DNA from 2 places in the Nocardioides aestuarii genome. Region 1 is predicted to be linked to the other one. Evidence: predicted binding sites of a transcription regulator. Region 1 holds the regulator's gene; the other holds the start of a gene.
What was found. Region 1 encodes LexA, which represses DNA repair genes until DNA is damaged. Its sites were predicted from a motif close to TCGAACANNTGTTCGA; they were not measured.
Positions count from the first base shown of each region.

Region 2: recA (recombinase RecA) is a predicted target of LexA. The motif match lies at 2,026-2,041, and genes of this name have one in related genera.

Region 1 is NZ_BAAAJT010000002.1:2,628,439-2,637,069, forward strand. It holds gene ABD091_RS13325 (MXAN_6640 family putative metalloprotease) at 1-1,112, opposite strand, end outside; gene ABD091_RS13330 (alkaline phosphatase family protein) at 1,137-2,390, opposite strand; gene ABD091_RS13335 (alkaline phosphatase D family protein) at 2,387-4,054, opposite strand; gene lexA (transcriptional repressor LexA) at 4,117-4,848, opposite strand; gene ABD091_RS13345 (GNAT family N-acetyltransferase) at 4,908-5,699, opposite strand; gene ABD091_RS13350 (SDR family NAD(P)-dependent oxidoreductase) at 5,734-6,564, shown strand; gene ABD091_RS13355 (GNAT family N-acetyltransferase) at 6,539-6,841, shown strand; gene ABD091_RS13360 (LysM peptidoglycan-binding domain-containing protein) at 6,982-7,308, shown strand; gene ABD091_RS13365 (hypothetical protein) at 7,550-7,888, opposite strand; gene nrdR (transcriptional regulator NrdR) at 8,202-8,631, shown strand, end outside.
Region 2 is NZ_BAAAJT010000003.1:220,937-229,567, forward strand. It holds gene ABD091_RS18600 (hypothetical protein) at 1-184, shown strand, start outside; gene ABD091_RS18605 (response regulator transcription factor) at 159-851, shown strand; gene ABD091_RS18610 (sensor histidine kinase) at 848-1,996, shown strand; gene recA (recombinase RecA) at 2,147-3,199, shown strand; gene ABD091_RS18620 (regulatory protein RecX) at 3,234-3,896, shown strand; gene ABD091_RS18625 (hypothetical protein) at 3,947-4,369, shown strand; gene ABD091_RS18630 (GNAT family N-acetyltransferase) at 4,411-5,082, shown strand; gene ABD091_RS18635 (polyphosphate kinase 2 family protein) at 5,106-5,951, shown strand; gene ABD091_RS18640 (HipA family kinase) at 5,948-6,712, shown strand; gene ABD091_RS18645 (DUF3037 domain-containing protein) at 6,688-7,089, shown strand; gene ABD091_RS18650 (CocE/NonD family hydrolase) at 7,152-8,631, opposite strand, start outside.

The sequences.
Region 1 (8,631 bases):
GGCCGTGCGGGCCGGTAGTCCGCCGCGTCGCCCTCGGAGAACCGCTGCTCGGGATAGCGCAGTGCACCGACGAACCGGCCGTAGACCGAACGGAAGCCGCGGCCGCGGTCGGCCAGCACGTGCCGGATGCCGGCGACGGAGGACGCGTCCGGGTCACCGGGGCGGGCGCCGAGGCGCTCCCACAGGTCGAGGACGATCGTCGGCATCGTGCCGGTGGTGCCCGACCACCGCTCGGAGAGGAACTGGAAGAAGGCCCAGTTGCCGTATTGCGCACTCTGCCCGAAGTGGTCGAGCGGGAGCTCGGGCCGACCGACCTGCCCGGAGCGGAGGTATTGCCGGTTGTCGTCGACGTCGTCGAAGACCTGCTCCTCGGCCCAGGTCGCGGTCGCCTCCATCACCCACAGGTCCTCCCAGTAGTCGTAGCCGAACTGGACGGCGTGGAAGTACTCGTGGGCGAGGGTGACCTGCAGGTTCTCCAGCGGGGAGTGCTGCGGGAACTGCCGCGCGGCCATGTCGTTGTCGACGACGCAGTAGGCCCACCGCGTGCGGACGCTGAAACCGCCCGGCTGGTCGGAGGTGCAGTAGCCGTAGAGCCGCTTGCTGCCGACGTCGGCGAGGTAGAGGTCGACCTTGTCCTGCTCGCCGCCCAGGGCGCCGTCTCCCGCCGGCCGGTCGTAGCCGGCTGCGGTGTAGGTGTCGTTGACCTGCTCGGCGAGGTCGAGCGCCTGCTGGGCGTACGCCGGGGACGCGGCGTCGCTGGTCGTGGCGACGTAGTGGACGCAGACGGTGGCGCCGCACAGCGGCGTCTCCTCGTCGACGGTGTAGCCGTCGTCCTCTGGGTCGTTCGCCTTGTCGGTGGGCCGGGCGAGCAGGCGGTCGGCCGCCCGCTGCTCGGCCGGGCTGAGGCGGGGGTAGGCGCGCCCCAGCTCGAGCAGCGCGGTGGTGGCGTCGGGCGCGGGCGTGGTCCCGCTCGCGGCCGGAGACGTCAGCGCGGCCTCGGCCTGCACCAGCGCGGGGTCGCGCGGCGCGCCGCCCGGAGCGGCGCTCGCCGGTCCGGCGGTGGGCAGGGCGAGCGCGAGGGCGACCAGGAGGCTGACGGGTCCGAGACGCATGGGGCGCACGCTAACGCGCAGCCCCTACGGCAGCCGATTCGTCCCGTCGTACCCACCCCGGGGTCCGCCGACCCCGAAGAACGACGAGAGCGTCGGTGCGACGTCGACCGTCCGGGCCTGCAGCGACGACGAGTGGCGGCGCGGGACCCGCGGGTGACCGCCGGTCAGGAAGAACGGGATCGGGATCGTCGCGGGGTGGCCGTGGTTGCCCGGGATCGGGTTGGAGACCGGGTCCTCGCTGAACCGTCGGCCCTGCTCGCAGTAGAGCACCACGTCACCGGCTTCCGGTCCGAGCCGCAGGAACCGCTTGGTCCGCGGGTGGGCGTGGAGGACGCCGTCGACCGAGCGCGCGGCGTCCCGCATCCGTGCCACCGCCTCGTCCCGCTGCCGCGCCGGCCCGAGCCAGTAGAGCAGCTCGACGCCGCCGTTCTCGGCGATCGCGACCCTCCCCGCCAGCATCGGGTCGGCCTCGAGGGCCGCGCCGACGCTGACGGTGCCGTTCGGCGGCGACCAGTCCATCGAGTGGTCGGCGAGGACGACGACCAGGCTGTGCTCCCACGCGCCGGTCGACTTCAGCCGGTCGACGAGCCGCGAGACCTGGACGTCGGTGTCGGCGAGCGCCGCGTGGCGGGCGATCCGGGCGTCGAGCGCCCCGGTGAAGTCGCTGTGGCCGACCCGGTCGACGTCGCCGAGGTTGACGAAGACCAGGTTGGGGTCGTGCTCCTCGACCATCGAGAGCGTCGCGTCCATGGTCGCGACGTCGGGGGCGTGGCCGCTGACGGGGATGACCGGCGCCGGCTCCCAGCGGTAGGTCGCCCGCTCGCCGAAGATGCCGTAGAGGTATTCCTTGCTCAGCACCGTCCCGGTCGTGAAGCCAGCCCTGTCGAGCCGCTGGATGACGGTCTGCGCGTGGAGGTCGGAGGGCTGGTCGAGCGTGCGGGTCTCGCCGAGCGCGCGGTCGAAGATCACGTTGGCCGGCACACCGCTGCGGTCGGGCCGCACGCCGGTCATCATCATCACGTGGTTGGGGATCGTCTCCATCACCGGCATCGAGTGGGCCTGCGGGTGGTCGAGCCCGCCGGCCCGCAGCGCGGCCAGGGTGGGGGTGAGGGTCGGCGTGATCTCGTCGGGCTTGCAGCCGTCGACCACGACGACGTACGCGCGCTTGCGGCCCTGCGCCGCGGCGGCGACCCCGCCGGGGAGCAGGACGGTCGAGAAGACGGCACCGGCACCGCCGGCGAGGAAGGTACGGCGACCGACGTTCAGCGCGGCGTTCATCGCGCACCTCCCACCGGGGCGTCGGCCGGCTCGACCCGGCTCGTCCCTGACCTGGTCACCCACGAGGCGTCCCACCGGACGGTGGCGTCCCGGTCGGCCCGGTCGCTGATCACGAACCAGTCCATCTGCGCGCGCTCGGGGGTGAGGTCGAGGACGGAGTAGCCGTGGTCGTCGAAGTTGAGGTAGCGGATGTGTCGGTTGTTGGCCTTGATCCCCTCCTCGACCGCGGTGCTGGTGACGCCGGTCGGGTCGCCGGTGATGTCCTTGAGGTTGTTGGAGGTGACCGAGCTGCACACGAACTCGACGCCGGCGGTCACGCGGGCGGGGTTCTCGTAGAGGTAGTCCGAGGCGTCCTTCGGCAGCTCGCAGGCCCACCCGGAGTGGATGTCGCCGGTCACGAACACGACGTCCTCCACGGAGTGGTTGAGGAGATGGCGCAGGACCCGGTTGCGGTCGGCGGTGTAGCCGTCCCACTGGTCGGCGTTGTAGGCGACCCCGTCCTCGGGAAGGAGCCCGGTCACGTCGTTGACCGCCCCGGTGAGCTCGTCGGGGAGCGTCCCGAAGTCCACCGGCGCGATCATGACCGGGTTGCCGACCAGGTTCCACTGCGGCCCGCGCCGCATCAACGAGTCGCGCAGCCAGTCGAGCTGCTTCGCGCCGGTGATGGAGCGCTCGGGGTCGCTGACCCCGGTCTGGTCGGCCTGCTCGTCGCGGTAGGTCCGCAGGTCGAGCATCGAGATCTCGGCGAGCGCGCCGAAGCGCAGCCGCCGGAAGAGGCGGGTGCCGTCACGCAGGTCGGCGGTGCCGCTCATCCGCACGGGCATCCACTCGTCGTACGCACGGTGGGCGCGGGCGCGGCGCCGCCGGTAGTCGCCCTCGGTGTCGGGCTGGTGGTTCTCCGCTCCGGCCTTCCACTGGTCGTTGGTGACCTCGTGGTCGTCCCACGTCGCGATGAAGGGATAGCGCGCGTGCAGCTCCTGCAGGTCGGGATCGGCCTTGTACTGCGCGTGGCGCTGGCGGTAGTCGCCGAGGGCGACCATCTCCTTCGCCGGCTCGTGGGGCCGGATGTCCTCGTTGGACGGGCCGTAGCCGTACTCGCCCGGCCCGTACTCGTAGAGGTAGTCGCCGAGGTGGAGGACCGCGTGGAGGTCGTCGCGGGCCGCGAGGTGGCGGTAGGCCGAGAACCAGCCCGCCTGCAGGTTGGCGCAGGAGACGACCCCGAAGCGGAGGTTGTCGGGGGTGGCGCGCCGGGCGGGCGCCGTCCGGGTGCGGCCGGTGCGGCTGGTCGTGCCGCCGTAGGTGAAGCGGTAGTGGTACCAGGTCGCCGGGTCGAGGCCGTCGACGTCGACCTTGACCGTGTGGTCGCGACTGGCGCCGGTCGAGACGTGCCCGCGGCGTACGACGCGGGTGAAGCCGGCGTCCCGTGCGACCTCCCAGTGGACCCGCACCGTCGGACCCTGCCCCGAGCCGGGTGTCGAGGCGGGCGTGGGGGTGACCCGGGTCCACAGCAGGACCCGGTGGGGCAGGGGGTCGCCCGAGGCGACGCCGTGGGCGAAGACGCCGTCGTCGGCGGCGCGCGCGGAGCCCTGGCCGAGGACCGGCAGCGCGACAGCGCTGACCGCTCCGGTCGCCAGGACGGTACGGCGGGGGACGAGGTGGCTCACGGACAGGTCAACGACCCACCCGGCCCCGGGTTAGCGAACGCCGCGTGAACGGAACGCGACGGTCACATCCTCCGCAGGACCGCCGTGACCTTGCCGAGGATCGTGGCGTGGGTGCCGTCGATCGGCTCGTAGGCCGCGTTGTGGGGGAGCAGCCAGACCTGGCCGGTCTTCTTCTGGAACGTCTTGACCGTCGCCTCGCCGTCGATCATCGCCGCGACGATCTCGCCGTTCTCGGCCGTCGGCTGCTGGCGGATCACGACGTAGTCGCCGTCGCAGATCGCCGCGTCGACCATCGAGTCGCCGCGGACCTCGAGCAGGAAGAGCTGGCCGTCGCCGACGAGCTGGCGCGGCAGCGGGAAGACGTCCTCGACCCGCTCCTCGGCCAGGATCGGGCCGCCGGCCGCGATCCGGCCGACCACCGGGACGTACGACGCCGCGGGCCGCGCGTCACCGACGCCGGTCTCGTCGAGGTCGTGCTCCTCGGCGCCACCGATCGAGCGGCGCGCCGCCATGACCTCGGGCAGGAAGACCTCGAGCGCCCGCGGCCGCTTCGGGTCGCGCTTGAGGAAGCCCTTCTCCTCCAGAGTCTTGAGCTGGTGGGCGACGCTGCTGGAGCTGGTCAGCCCCACGGCCTCGCCGATCTCCCGCATGCTGGGCGGGTAGCCGCGCTTCTCCATCGCGTCCTTGATCGTCGCGAGCACCTTCTGCTGGCGCGCGGTCAGCCCGGTGGTGTCGGGCGGGCCGTCGGGCAGCTCGGTGACACCCTCACGACCGGAGCTCTTCTTCTGCGGCATGCGCTCAGGGTGCCACCACCACGCCCCCCGGATCAAACACCTGTTCGAACGGCGTGTCGCTACCCCTGGCCGGGGTCCGAGGGGAGCCAGACCCACTGCGGCACGAGGCAGACCGCCTCGAACCCGAGCCGTTCGTAGACCGGCCGTCCCAGGTCGGTCGCGTGGAGGATCGCCTGCCGCGCTCCCCGTTCGTGCCCGGCCTGCAGGAGCGCCCCCGTCACGGCGTACCCGATCCCGCGGCCGCGTGCCGACTCGACCGTGGCGATGTTGTAGAGCCCGATGGTGCCGTCGTCGATCCAGCCGCTGCCGACCGCCACCGGCTCGCCGCCCATCCGCGCCAGGATGTTGACCAGCTGGCCGGCGGGCACCCCGCCGAGGACCTGGGTCATCGGTCCGGCGAGGTCGGGCGGCATGTCGAAGCCCCTGAGCATGGTGCCGATCCAGGGATCGGGCTCGACGGCGACGTCGACCAGGGTGAGGTCGAGGGCCGCGGGGACGGCAGCCTCGACCGGACCGTCGAGCCGCCGGTGCATCCCGGGGGTGTCGCCGCGGCCCATCCCGGCGGCGGCGAGCGCCGCCTCGAGCTCGGGCGAGGTGTGGGACGGCGTGGTCCACCACAGCCACGGCAGTCCTCGCTCGACGTACGCCGCCACGAGGCCGGCCGTGCGGTCTCCGGCCGTCCCGGGGGAGAACGAGGCGCCGAGGACGGCGTTGAAGAGCGGGAAGGGGATGTCGGAGACTGCGGCGAGGACGTCGGTGTCCGGGAGCGGTGTCATCGGTGGGCACTGCTGGGCCGCGCGGAAGAACGAGAGGAGGTTCTCCTCGACCGGCGCCACGCGGGGGTCGCTCACCCTTGGACGCTAGTGCGTGGTTGACTCCGGCGCCATGGCCTCCTTGAGCGGTTCCGGTGCTGGGTCGAGCGTCGTCGTGACCGGGGGGGCGCGCGGCATCGGCCGGGCGATCGCGGAGCTGCTGGTGGCCCGTGGCCACCACGTCGTGCTGACCGACATCGACGGCGCGGCCGCGGCCGACACGGCCGCCGAGATCGGCGCCGACGAGGGGCTGACCCACGACGTCCGCAACCCCGCCGACCACCGTGCCGCCGCCGAGGCCGCCCTCCACCACGCACCGCTGACCGCCTGGTTCAACAACGCCGGCGTCGGCGACGACGGCCGGCTCGCGGAGATGCCGGACGACCAGGTCCGCCGGCTCGTCGAGGTCAACCTGCTCGGCGTGATGTGGGGGATGCGGGCCGCGCTCGACGCGTTCGGCCCCCGGGGCGGCGACATCGTCAACACCGCCTCGCTCGCCGGCCTCGGCCCGATCCCTGGCTACGGGGCCTACGCCGCCACGAAGGCCGGTGTGGTGTCGCTGACCGGCTCGGTCGAGCTCGAGACCCCGCCGTCGGTGCGCGTCCACGCGGTCTGCCCGGACGTGGTGCAGACGGCGATGCTCCACGAGGGCCACACCCACGACTCCCTCGGCTCCCGCCTCGCCCACTCCGGCTCCCGCGTGCTCGAGCCGGCGGAGGTCGCGCAGGAGGCGGTCGGCCTGCTCGGCACGAACCGCGTCGTCCTCAGCGTCCCGCGATCGCGCGGGGGAGTGGTGCGCCTCTCCGCCCTCGCCCCCTCGGTCTCCCGCCACGCGATGAAGCTGGTCGAGGCGAAGGGTAAGAAGGCGATCGCCAAGGATGCCGGCCGCCAAGGGCGCCGCTGATCTCGACGGACGTGTCGTCGGCCTTGCACGGCTGACCGAGCTGACCCCGGACCTCGTCGCGCTCGACCAGGTCTCCACTGATCCCGCCGTCGCCGGGCAGGGGGTCGGCCGCTGGCTGCTGGAGCACGTCGTCTCGGGCTGCCGCGAGGCCGGCTACTCCGCCATCTGCGGCACGATCTTCCGCGACGTGGCCTTCAACGGCCCGTTCTACGGGCGTCTCGGCGGTGTCGAGGACCCCGACCCGCACGTCCGACACTCCGTTCGAACACATGCTTGATTTGTTCGAACACCTGCTCTAACTTCGTACATGTGTTCGATCGAACCTCTGATCGAAACCCGAGGTTGTCAGTGGCTTCCGTCAGGGTCTGATTCGAACACCGACCGACAGGCTGACCGCCACTTCCCCAGGAGGTCCCGATGAGCACCATGGCCATCACCCCCAGCGTTTCCTACACCCCGTCCCTGCGACTGACCCGGCGCGGCCGGCTGGTCGTCTTCATGACGGGCCTGCTGCTGGTGCTGGCGCTCGGCGTGCTCTGGGGCTCCGGCTCGGTGGCGAGCGAGGAGCCCGGTCGCGACGCGACGCTCACCGTCCAGGTCGAGCCCGGCGACACCCTCTACGACCTCGCCGCCCGCGTCTCGACCGGCGACGTCAACGCCACGGTCGAGCGGATCCAGCAGCTCAACCACCTCGAGTCCTCGATGGTCTACGCAGGGCAGAAGCTCCGCGTCCCCGTCGAGTAACCCCACAACTGAATAACTTCCTCCGCCCGGTTCCGACTCGACCCCGGACCGTGCGGAGGGCCGGGGAAGACTGCGCCTCGGATCGAGCCACACGCTGGCCTCGGTCCGAGGCGCAGCGGCGTCCGGCCCAGGTGGTCGAGCCGCCCGCCGGGCCTAGGTGGTCGAGCCGCCCGCCGCGCCTAGGTGGTCGAGCCGTCCGAGCCGCTAGGCGAGGGCGAGTGTCGAGACCTCCGGACCCCGTTCAGCGGGCCGCGCGCCGCCCGCCGGGGATCCGCGGGGGAGCGTCCGGCTCGTCAGGAGACGACGGGGTGCGCTCCGAGGTGATCCCCAGGGTCCGCAGCAGCCGCGCGATGAGCATCAGCCCGATGAAGAGACACGCGACCGCCCCGGCCGAGGCGAGACCGAGGAAGAGCCACGCGTCGGAGGTGCCCGACCGGGCCTGGACGCCGAAGTCGATGGCGGCCTTGACGAGGTAGCCCCAGGCCACGACGCCAGCCGTGATGCCGATCGCCAGCAGCAGCACGCTCGGGCGGAAGCGCGCCCTCTTCTTCGCCCCCGCGCGCTTGCCCCGACTCGCCACGAGGGCCATTGTGCCAGCCCCCGACACGCCGTCCTCCGAACCCACAAAGGGGGCCTGACCTGCGGTTTTGAAAACCGGTCGAGACAACTTCGGAAACTGTCCCCGTTCCGCTTGCACCCCGTCGGTCCGCGACGTACGGTTACCACTACATCTAGTAGTTACACCGTTGTGGTTCTCCACATCTAGTTCACAAGAGCCGGGTGTGTCACCCACAGCACAGCGCGATCCATCCACAGCAAACCCCGTCTGATCCACAGGCCGAGCCGCCCGTTCGCAGGGCGATGTCGGCGCGCCCGAAAGGAGGCGATCCAGCATGCAGTGTCCCTACTGCCGTCACGCAGACACCCGGGTCGTCGACTCGCGCGTCGCCGACGACGGCAGCGCGATCCGGCGGCGGCGTACCTGCGCCTCGGAGACCTGCGGCAAGCGCTTCACCACCGTGGAGCTGATGCAGCTGACCGTGCTGAAGCGGTCGGGCGCGACCGAGCCGTTCACCCGCGAGAAGGCCGTCGCCGGCGTCCGGAAGGCCTGCAAGGGCCGCCCGGTCTCCGAGGACGACCTCGCGTGCCTGGGCCAGGCGGTCGAGGACGCGCTGCGGCAGAGCGGCGGCGCCGAGATCCCGGCCCACGAGGTCGGCATGGCGATCCTCGGCCCGCTCCGCCAGCTCGACCAGGTCGCCTACCTCCGCTTCGCCAGCGTCTACCGCGCCTTCGAGTCGGTGGACGACTTCGAGAAGGAGATCG
Region 2 (8,631 bases), on a different contig from region 1:
CGGCAGCCTCACCCTGCTCTCGCTGCCGGTCCTGTTCGGCCGCGAGCCGGCGAACCCGACCCTGCTCGACCGCGACTACACGACGGGCTGGCTGCTGGTCGCGTCGATCGTCGTGGTGGTGGTCGCGTGCGGCACGCTGGTGCTCGAGAGGAGGCGCCGTGGCGCGGGTCCTGGTGGTCGATGACGACCCGACCGTCCGTGAGGTGGTCGTGAGCTATCTCCGCGCGGGCGGTCACGAGGTGGTCGAGACGCCCGACGGTGAGACGGCGCTGGCCGAGGCCGACCGGCTCCCACCCGACCTCGTCGTCCTCGACCTGATGCTGCCCGGCATCGACGGCCTCGAGGTCTGCCGCCGGCTGCGCGCCGACGGCGGTCGGGTGCCGGTCATCATGCTGACCGCCCTCGGTTCCGAGACCGACCGCGTGGTCGGGCTCGAGCTGGGCGCCGACGACTACGTCACCAAGCCCTTCAGCCCCCGCGAGCTGGCGCTGCGCGTCGACGGCGTGCTGCGGCGTACGGCGGAGCCCGAGCCGGTCGCGACGGCGCCGCTCACCGACGGCGACCTGGTCGTCGACCCGGTGCGGCACGAGGCACTGCGCGACGGCGAGGTGCTGGCCCTCACCGGCCGCGAGTTCGATCTGCTCCGGTTCCTGCTCGCGCACCCCGGCCAGGCGTTCTCCCGCGAGGACCTGCTCCAGCAGGTCTGGGGGTGGTCCTTCGGTGACCAGTCGACCGTCACCGTCCACGTCCGCCGGTTGCGCGAGAAGGTGGAGGCCGACCCCAACCGGCCGCGGCGGCTGGTGACGGTCTGGGGCGTGGGCTACCGCTGGGAAGGGGAGGTGGTCGCGTGAGCGCCGACCAGTGGGCCGTCGTCGCGGTCGCCGCGGCGGCTGCCGTGGCCGTGGGGCTGGTGGGCCTCGGGCTCGCCTGGTTGCTGCGGCGCCGGTCGGTGCGGTGGCAGCTGACGCTGGTCGCCGTCGTGGCGGCCGCCTCGGTGCTGCTCGGCGTCGTGGCCGCGGCGCAGCTGATGTTCATCTCGACCCACGACTGGCACGTCGTGACGCTGGTCGCGGTCGTGTCCGGTGTCGTGTCCGTCGGGGTGGCCCTGGCGCTCGGTGCCGCGGTGTCGCACTGGTGGTCGGCGCTGCACGAGGACGCGCGTGCCCTCGGCGGCCGTGAACCGGTGGCGGCGAGGGTGCGCGGCCCGGCGGAGGTCCGGGCCCTCTCGGAGGAGCTGGCGTCGACGAGCCGCCGGCTCGAGGAGTCGCGCGCCCGCGAGGCGCGGCTGGAGGACTCCCGTCGCGAGCTGATCTCCTGGGTCTCGCACGACCTGCGCACCCCGCTCGCCGGGATGCGCGCGATGACCGAGGCCCTCGAGGACGGGATGGCGCCCGACCCGGAGCGCTACCGCACCCAGATCAGGCGCGAGGTCGACCGGATGGTGCGGATGGTCGACGACCTCTTCGAGCTGAGCCGGATCCACGCCGGCGTCCTCCGCGTCGAGCCCGAGACGGTCGTCGTCGGCGACCTGGTGAGCGAGGCGATCGCGGGAGCCGACCCCGTGGCCCGGTCCCGGAGCGTGCGGCTCGGCGGCTCGGTCGAGGAGGGGCTGGCGGTCGCCGGTGACCCAGCCGGGCTCTCCCGGGTGGTCGCCAACCTGCTGATGAACGCCATCCGCCACACCCCCGCCGACGGCGTCGTCGAGGTCCACGGGCGCAGCCTCGCCGACTGGGTCGAGCTCAGCGTCACCGACGGGTGCGGCGGCCTCGACCCGGCCGACATGGAGCGGGTCTTCGACGTCGCCTGGCAGGGGGAGCGGGCGCGTACGCCGGACCCCGGTGCCGCCGGGGAGCTCCGCGGCGCCGGTCTCGGGCTGGCCATCGTGCGCGGCATCGTGGAGGCCCACCAGGGGGTCGTGGACGTCGAGAACGTGCCGACGGGGGCGCCGGTGGGGTGCCGGTTCCTGGTGCGGCTGCCGCTCGGTCTCGAGACCTGACGCGACACGCGGGGCGGCGCTCGACGCGATCGAACAGTTGTTCGGCTAGCGTGTTCTCCACAGGTGCGACGCGGACGCCCCCGGCTTGTCGGCGGATCCGTCTAGCGTCGAAGGCGCACCGACCCGACACGACACAGGAAGGCCCCACACATGGCTGGTGGAGACCGCGAGAAGGCGCTGGACGTCGCCCTCGCCAACATCGAGAAGCAGTTCGGCAAGGGCTCGGTCATGCGACTGGGCGACGAGACGCGGGCTCCGCTGGAGGTGATCCCGACCGGCTCGATCGCGCTCGACGTGGCGCTCGGCCTCGGCGGGCTGCCCCGGGGCCGGGTCGTGGAGATCTACGGTCCCGAGTCCAGCGGCAAGACGACGGTCGCGCTCCACGCGGTCGCCAGCGCCCAGCGCGCCGGGGGCATCGTCGCGTTCATCGACGCCGAGCACGCGCTCGACCCCGACTACGCCAAGGCGCTGGGCGTCGACACCGACGCGCTGCTGGTCAGCCAGCCCGACAGCGGTGAGCAGGCGCTCGAGATCGCCGACATGCTGGTGCGCTCCGGCGCGCTCTCGCTCATCGTCATCGACTCGGTCGCCGCCCTGGTGCCGCGGGCCGAGATCGAGGGCGAGATGGGCGACAGCCACGTCGGCCTCCAGGCCCGCCTGATGAGCCAGGCGCTGCGCAAGATGACCGGTGCGCTCAACGGCTCCAACACGACCGCCATCTTCATCAACCAGCTGCGCGAGAAGATCGGCGTCATGTTCGGCTCGCCCGAGACCACCACCGGTGGCCGGGCGCTGAAGTTCTACTCCTCGGTGCGCCTCGACGTGCGACGGATCGAGACCCTCAAGGACGGCACCGACATGGTCGGCAACCGCACCCGGGTCAAGGTCGTGAAGAACAAGGTCGCCCCGCCGTTCAAGCAGGCCGAGTTCGACATCATGTACGGCAAGGGGATCAGCCGCGAGGGCGGCCTGATCGACGTCGGCGTCGAGGCGGGCCTGATCCGCAAGGCGGGCGCCTGGTACACCTACGAGGGCGACCAGCTCGGTCAGGGCAAGGAGAACTCGCGCAACTTCCTGCGCGACAACCCCGACCTCGCCAACGAGATCGAGAAGCTGATCCTCGAGAAGCTGGGCGTCACCCCGGCCGTCGACAAGCCGGCCGACGACCTGTCCGACGAGCCGATCGGCATCAATGACTTCTGACCGCCCAGCTCGCCCGGCCGGAGGTCGGGCGGGCGTGGGGGCGGGCAGGTCGAGCAAGCGCTCGCCCGAGCCTGCGAGGGCGAGACCGCGTGTCGAGACTGAGTCCTGGCGCGGTGACGTCGGGCTCGGTGTCGAGGCCTGGGGTGCGGCGGCTCCTCCGGACGACCCACCGGTCGATCCGGAGGTCGCCGGCCCCGACGCCGACCCCGAGTCGGTCGCCCGGACGATCCTGCTCGACCAGCTGACCGGTCGTGCCCGCTCCCGCAAGGAGCTGGCCGACAAGCTGGCCAGCAAGAACGTGCCGGGCGAGATCGCCTCCCGCCTCCTCGACCGGTTCGAGGAGGTCGGCCTGGTCGACGACGCGGCCTTCGCCCGCAGCTGGGTGGAGGGGCGCCACACCAGCCGGGGCCTCGCGCCGCGGGCGATCGCCCAGGAGCTGCGCCGCAAGGGCGTCGACGACGAGGTCGCCCGCGAGGCCCTCGACGAGCTCGGCAGCGAGGAGCAGCTCGAGACCGCTCGCCGCCTGGTGCGCAAGAAGCGGCGCAGCCTCGAGCGCTTCGACGAGCAGACCCGGACCCGGCGCCTGGTCGGGCTGCTCGCCCGCAAGGGCTATCCCGCCGGGCTGGCCTGGCAGGTCGTGCGCGAGGAGCTCGGCGAGTCCGACGATTCCCCTGACGCGCCGTTCGGGGATCTCTAGGCTCCACGGGCCATCTCGGGCGGCGACGGATCCGCCCGGTCCGGGAGAAGGTGGGCCGCGGCCTGCTGGGTGCCCTGGGTGGTGTCGTCGCCGGTGCCGTGCTCAGCCTGGTGGTCTGGGAGCTGGGGTTCATCGCCTCGATCACGAGCTTCGTGCTCGCCGCGGGAGCGGTCTACCTCTACGGCATGCTCGCCGGCGCCCCGCCGCGGCGCGGTCTGGTTCCGCTCGTGGCGATGATCGTGCTCGGAGTCGTCGCGACCTTCTTCCTGCTGGTCGGCTGGGACGCCGCGGCGGCCTACGACGAGATCGTCGGCGACACGGTCTCGCCGGGGATGACCAAGGGCGAGTTCGTCACCTCCTCGCTGACCGACAGCGAGGTGCTGGGCGCCTACGGCAAGGACATGGCGCTCTTCTTCGTCTTCGCCGCGCTCGGCAGGTGGACCACCCTCAAGGGCGTCATCAGCCAGCGCTGACGCGCCGGTCGCCCGCCGTCCGCGCCGCTAGGGTGCAGGCCATGGCGGTCCACCTCACGGTCTCCGACCGTGGCCACGAGCTCAGCGGTGTGGTCCGGCCGGGGGAGTCGTGGCGGGACGCGGCGCTCCGGACGACGGCGAGCCTCCACGTCGAGCCGACACCGCTGGACCTGTCGTGCGAGCCGATGCGGTTCGTGGTCGACCACGACCGGCGGGTGGCGCTGCGCGCGATGGTGCGCGGCGACCTGCCCGACGTGCTGCGCTGGCGGCGGGCCGACCACGTCCGGCGCTGGTGGGTGACGGCGGAGGAGCCGACCGAGGAGTCGGTCGCTGCGCACTACGGCCCCCGGATCGACGGGGTCGAGCCGACCCGGATGTGGGTCGTCGAGGTCAACGGCCGGAGTGCCGGCTTCGTGCAGGACCACCTCCTGGGCGACGGCTCGGTCGGAGTCGACTACGTCGTGGGGGAGGCCCACCTGGTCGGCCAGGGCGTGGGCACCACGATGCTCTGGGTCTGGCTGCGCAGCGCTCGCCGGCGCTACCGCGACGCGGTGACCTGCTTCGCCGCGCCCGACCACCGCAACGAGGCGAGCCTGCGGGTGCTCGACAAGGTCGGGTTCGAGCGCGGGACCTGGTTCGACGAGCCGCAGCACGACGGCACGGCCGCCACCCTCGTCGGCTGCTCGCTCGACCTCGCGCGCGTCGTCGGCTGAGCAGCGGCCGCGGGTCCGACATGATGGGCTCCATGAGCCTGCTCCGACTGCCGCCCGGCCCTGTCGACCTGACGACGATCCCCACCGACGCGACCCCGGACTTCGACGGCGACAAGGCGGACGGCAAGGAGGCGCTGGCCGAGCTCGGCGACGAGCTCTCCGACCTCCAGGAACGGCTGTTCGCCGAGGGCCGGTCCGGGTCCCACCGTCGGCTGCTCCTGGTCCTCCAGGGGATGGACACCTCCGGCAAGGGTGGGGTGCTGCGCCACACCGTGGGCCTGATCGACCCCCAGGGCGTCCGCATCCACAGCTTCAAGGCGCCCACCGAGGAGGAGAAGCAGCACCACTTCCTCTGGCGGGTCAAGCGCAAGCTCCCCGAGGCCGGCTACGTCGGGGTGTTCGACCGCTCCCACTACGAGGACGTCCTCATCGTGAGGGTGCACGACTGGGTCGACCCGCGCACGGTCGAGAGCCGCTACGAGCAGATCAACGAGTTCGAGAAGGAGCTGGCCGCCGACGGCACGGTCGTGCTCAAGTGCATGCTCCACATCAGTCCCGACACGCAGAAGGAGCGCTTGCTGGCGCGGCTCGACGACCCGACCAAGTACTGGAAGTTCAACCCGGGCGACATCGACGAGCGCGGACACTGGGGCGACTACCGCGCGGCGTACGAGACGATGCTCGAACGCACCAACACCGAGATCGCGCCCTGGCACGTCGTGCCCGCCGACCGGAAGTGGTATCGCAACCTCGCCGTCGGCCGGCTCCTCCGAGACGCCCTGCGCGGCATGAACCCGCAGTGGCCCACGGCCGACTTCGACATCGACGCCGAGAAGCAGCGGCTCGCCGACGAGGTGCCGCCGGCGTGATCGAGACCGTCGCCGTCACCCGCTACGTCCTTCCGTTGCGGGAGGGCGGGTCGCTCCCGGGGGTCGTCGAGGGAGAGGACCTCGGCACCTACGTCTGCAAGTTCCGCGGCGCCGGTCAGGGTGTGCGCGTCCTGGTCGCGGAGGTCGTCGTGGCGGGCCTGGCGCGACGACTCGGGCTGCGGACGCCGCGGCTGGTGCAGCTCGACCTCGACCCGGAGATCGCTCGCTACGAGGCGGACGAGGAGGTCCAGGACCTGCTGAAGGCCAGCACGGGGCCGAACCTCGGGATCGACTTCCTGCCCGGTGCCTTCGGCTACGACGGCACCCACCCCCCGCCGGCCGGCGAGGCTGCCTCCGTGCTGTGGCTCGACGCGTTCACCGCCAACGTCGACCGCAGCTGGCGCAACCCGAACCTGCTGGTCTGGCACGGCGACCTCTGGCTGATCGACCACGGCGCCTCGCTCTACTTCCACCACGGATGGTCCGGTGGCATCGGTGACCCCGCACGCTTCGCCGCCCAGCCGTGGGACGCCTCCGACCACGTCCTGCGCCGCCACGCGGGCGACCTGGCCGAGGTCGACGCGCGTGCCCGGGAGCAGCTCACCCCGGACGTCATGGTCGAGGTGCTCGCCGACGTGCCCGACGTGTGGCTCGAGCCGGTGCCCGGCGTCGAGTCGCCCGACGCCCTGCGCGCGGCGTACGTCGACTTCCTCACCGCGCGCCTCGGCTCGACCGCGTGGCTCCCCGGAGGTGGGTCGTGACCCGCCTGGCCTACCAGTACGTCGTGCTGCGGTGCGTGCCGCGGCCCGACCGCGAGGAGTTCCTCAACGTGGGCGTCGTCGTCTACTGCGAGGAGCAGGGCTTCCTCGACGTCGCCTGCCACGTCGACGAGGAGCGGCTGCGTGCCCTCGACCCGCGCGTCGACCTCGCTCAGGTCCACGCCGGCCTGGCCTTCGTCGGCGCGGTCTGCGCGGCCGATCCCGCGGCCGGCGACGCGGCCGAGGCGCCGCTGGGGCAGCGGTTCGGGTTCCTGCGTGCGCCGCGCAGCACGGTGATCCAGCCGGGCCCGGTGCACGGCGGCCTCACGACCGACCCGCCGCGCCAGCTCGAGCACCTGCTGGAGCGGCTCGTCGGCTGAGCATCCTGCGGTCGGCCGGTCTCGATCGGCGTGTCGCCGGCGGAAGGCAGGACGGTGCTCGTTCAGCTCGGGGGTGGGGCGGGGGAAGCGCCGGCGGACTGGCCCCCGAACGTCCGCGTCGTCGACCAGCGGTCGAGCTCCACGCCGTCACGCAGGGCGACGGTCTCGACGTGCGCCTCGACGCCGTCGGCGCTGACGCTGAGGTCGAGGTCGGCCCGGACCTCGCACGTGGCCTCCGGCCACGTGAGGCGGAAGACCGTGGTGGCCGTCGCGGTCTGGAGGAAGCTCACCCGGTCGACGGTCACCTCGCCGGCATAGCTCTCCAGCACCCGCCCGCCGTACGGCGCGTCGTACTCGGACTCGGTGAGGGTGGTGGCCGTCGTGCGTCGCCGCAGCACGTCGTCGGTCACCGACCACCGCACACCCTCGGCGGACTCGGTGGAGTGGGCGTCGCCGGGGGCGAGACCTGGGTCGGGCCAGGAGCCCTCCAGCACCGGCAGCTCGACCGAGGCGGCATGGATCGTGATCGAGACCGGCGCGGGCGGGGCGACGGTGTTGGGCCAGTCGGCCCCGGCAACGGAGACCCGCAGCCGCTGTCCTGGTGCCCAGGCATAGGCACAGGCGTCGAGCGGCACCTCGACGTCGTACTCGACGCCGGGCTCCAGCGGGGACGGGGTGCCGTGGACCGAGTCACGGAACGTGAGGTCGAGGGAGCCGCGCGAGACGAGGGCGGAGGTGCCGTCGGGGAACACGTCGCAGAGCTTCACCGAGACCGACGCAGCCGGTGCCGTCGCGGAGACCCGGAGTCGGGCGACCGGGTGTCCGACGACCGGCGCGCCCGGTGGCTCGTCGTCCCACGTGAGGGAGCGCACGTCGTCGGTGCGCTGGTCGGTCGAGAGGCCCCACGGGAGGTGGCCGGCGCAGTCGATCCACGCGGTGGTGCCCACCGACGGGTCGACGGCGAGCGAGCGTGGCGCGGCGAGGTGGAGCAGGACCGGCGTCGTGGGCGGCACGCTCGGCAGCCGCAGCCACGTCCCCTCGTGGAGGTCCAGGTCGGGCTCGGGTCGCGTTGAGGAGCGCACGAAGACCTCGCAGCGGTCCTCGTGGTCGCCGCGTCGGCGCAGGTGGGTGTCGAACCACGCCGCCATCTCGGTCTCGAGGTCGACGCGCGGCCCTGGCATGGCGGTGGTCGCGTCGGCGTGCGCCCACGGTCCGGCAAGCAGCCGGTGGGGGACGCCCGCGCGGGCCAGCTCCTTGACCGTGCGGAAGGAGTTGTTGCGATAGCCGTCGGCCCAGCCGGCGACGATCATGACCGGGCACTCGATCCGCTCGTAGCCGCGGGTGGTGCCGTCGAGGCGGACCGAGCCGTGGTTCCAGTAGTCGCCGTGGACCGACTCCTCGAGCCAGCGGAACAGCCAGGGCTGCGGGTCCGCGAGCCGCCGGGTCCACTCCTGCTCCCAGCCCTCGCCCCACACGGCGGGGACGGGAGGGAGCAGGTTCATGGGGGTCATGTAGTGGCAGTAGTCGACGAGGTCGATGAAC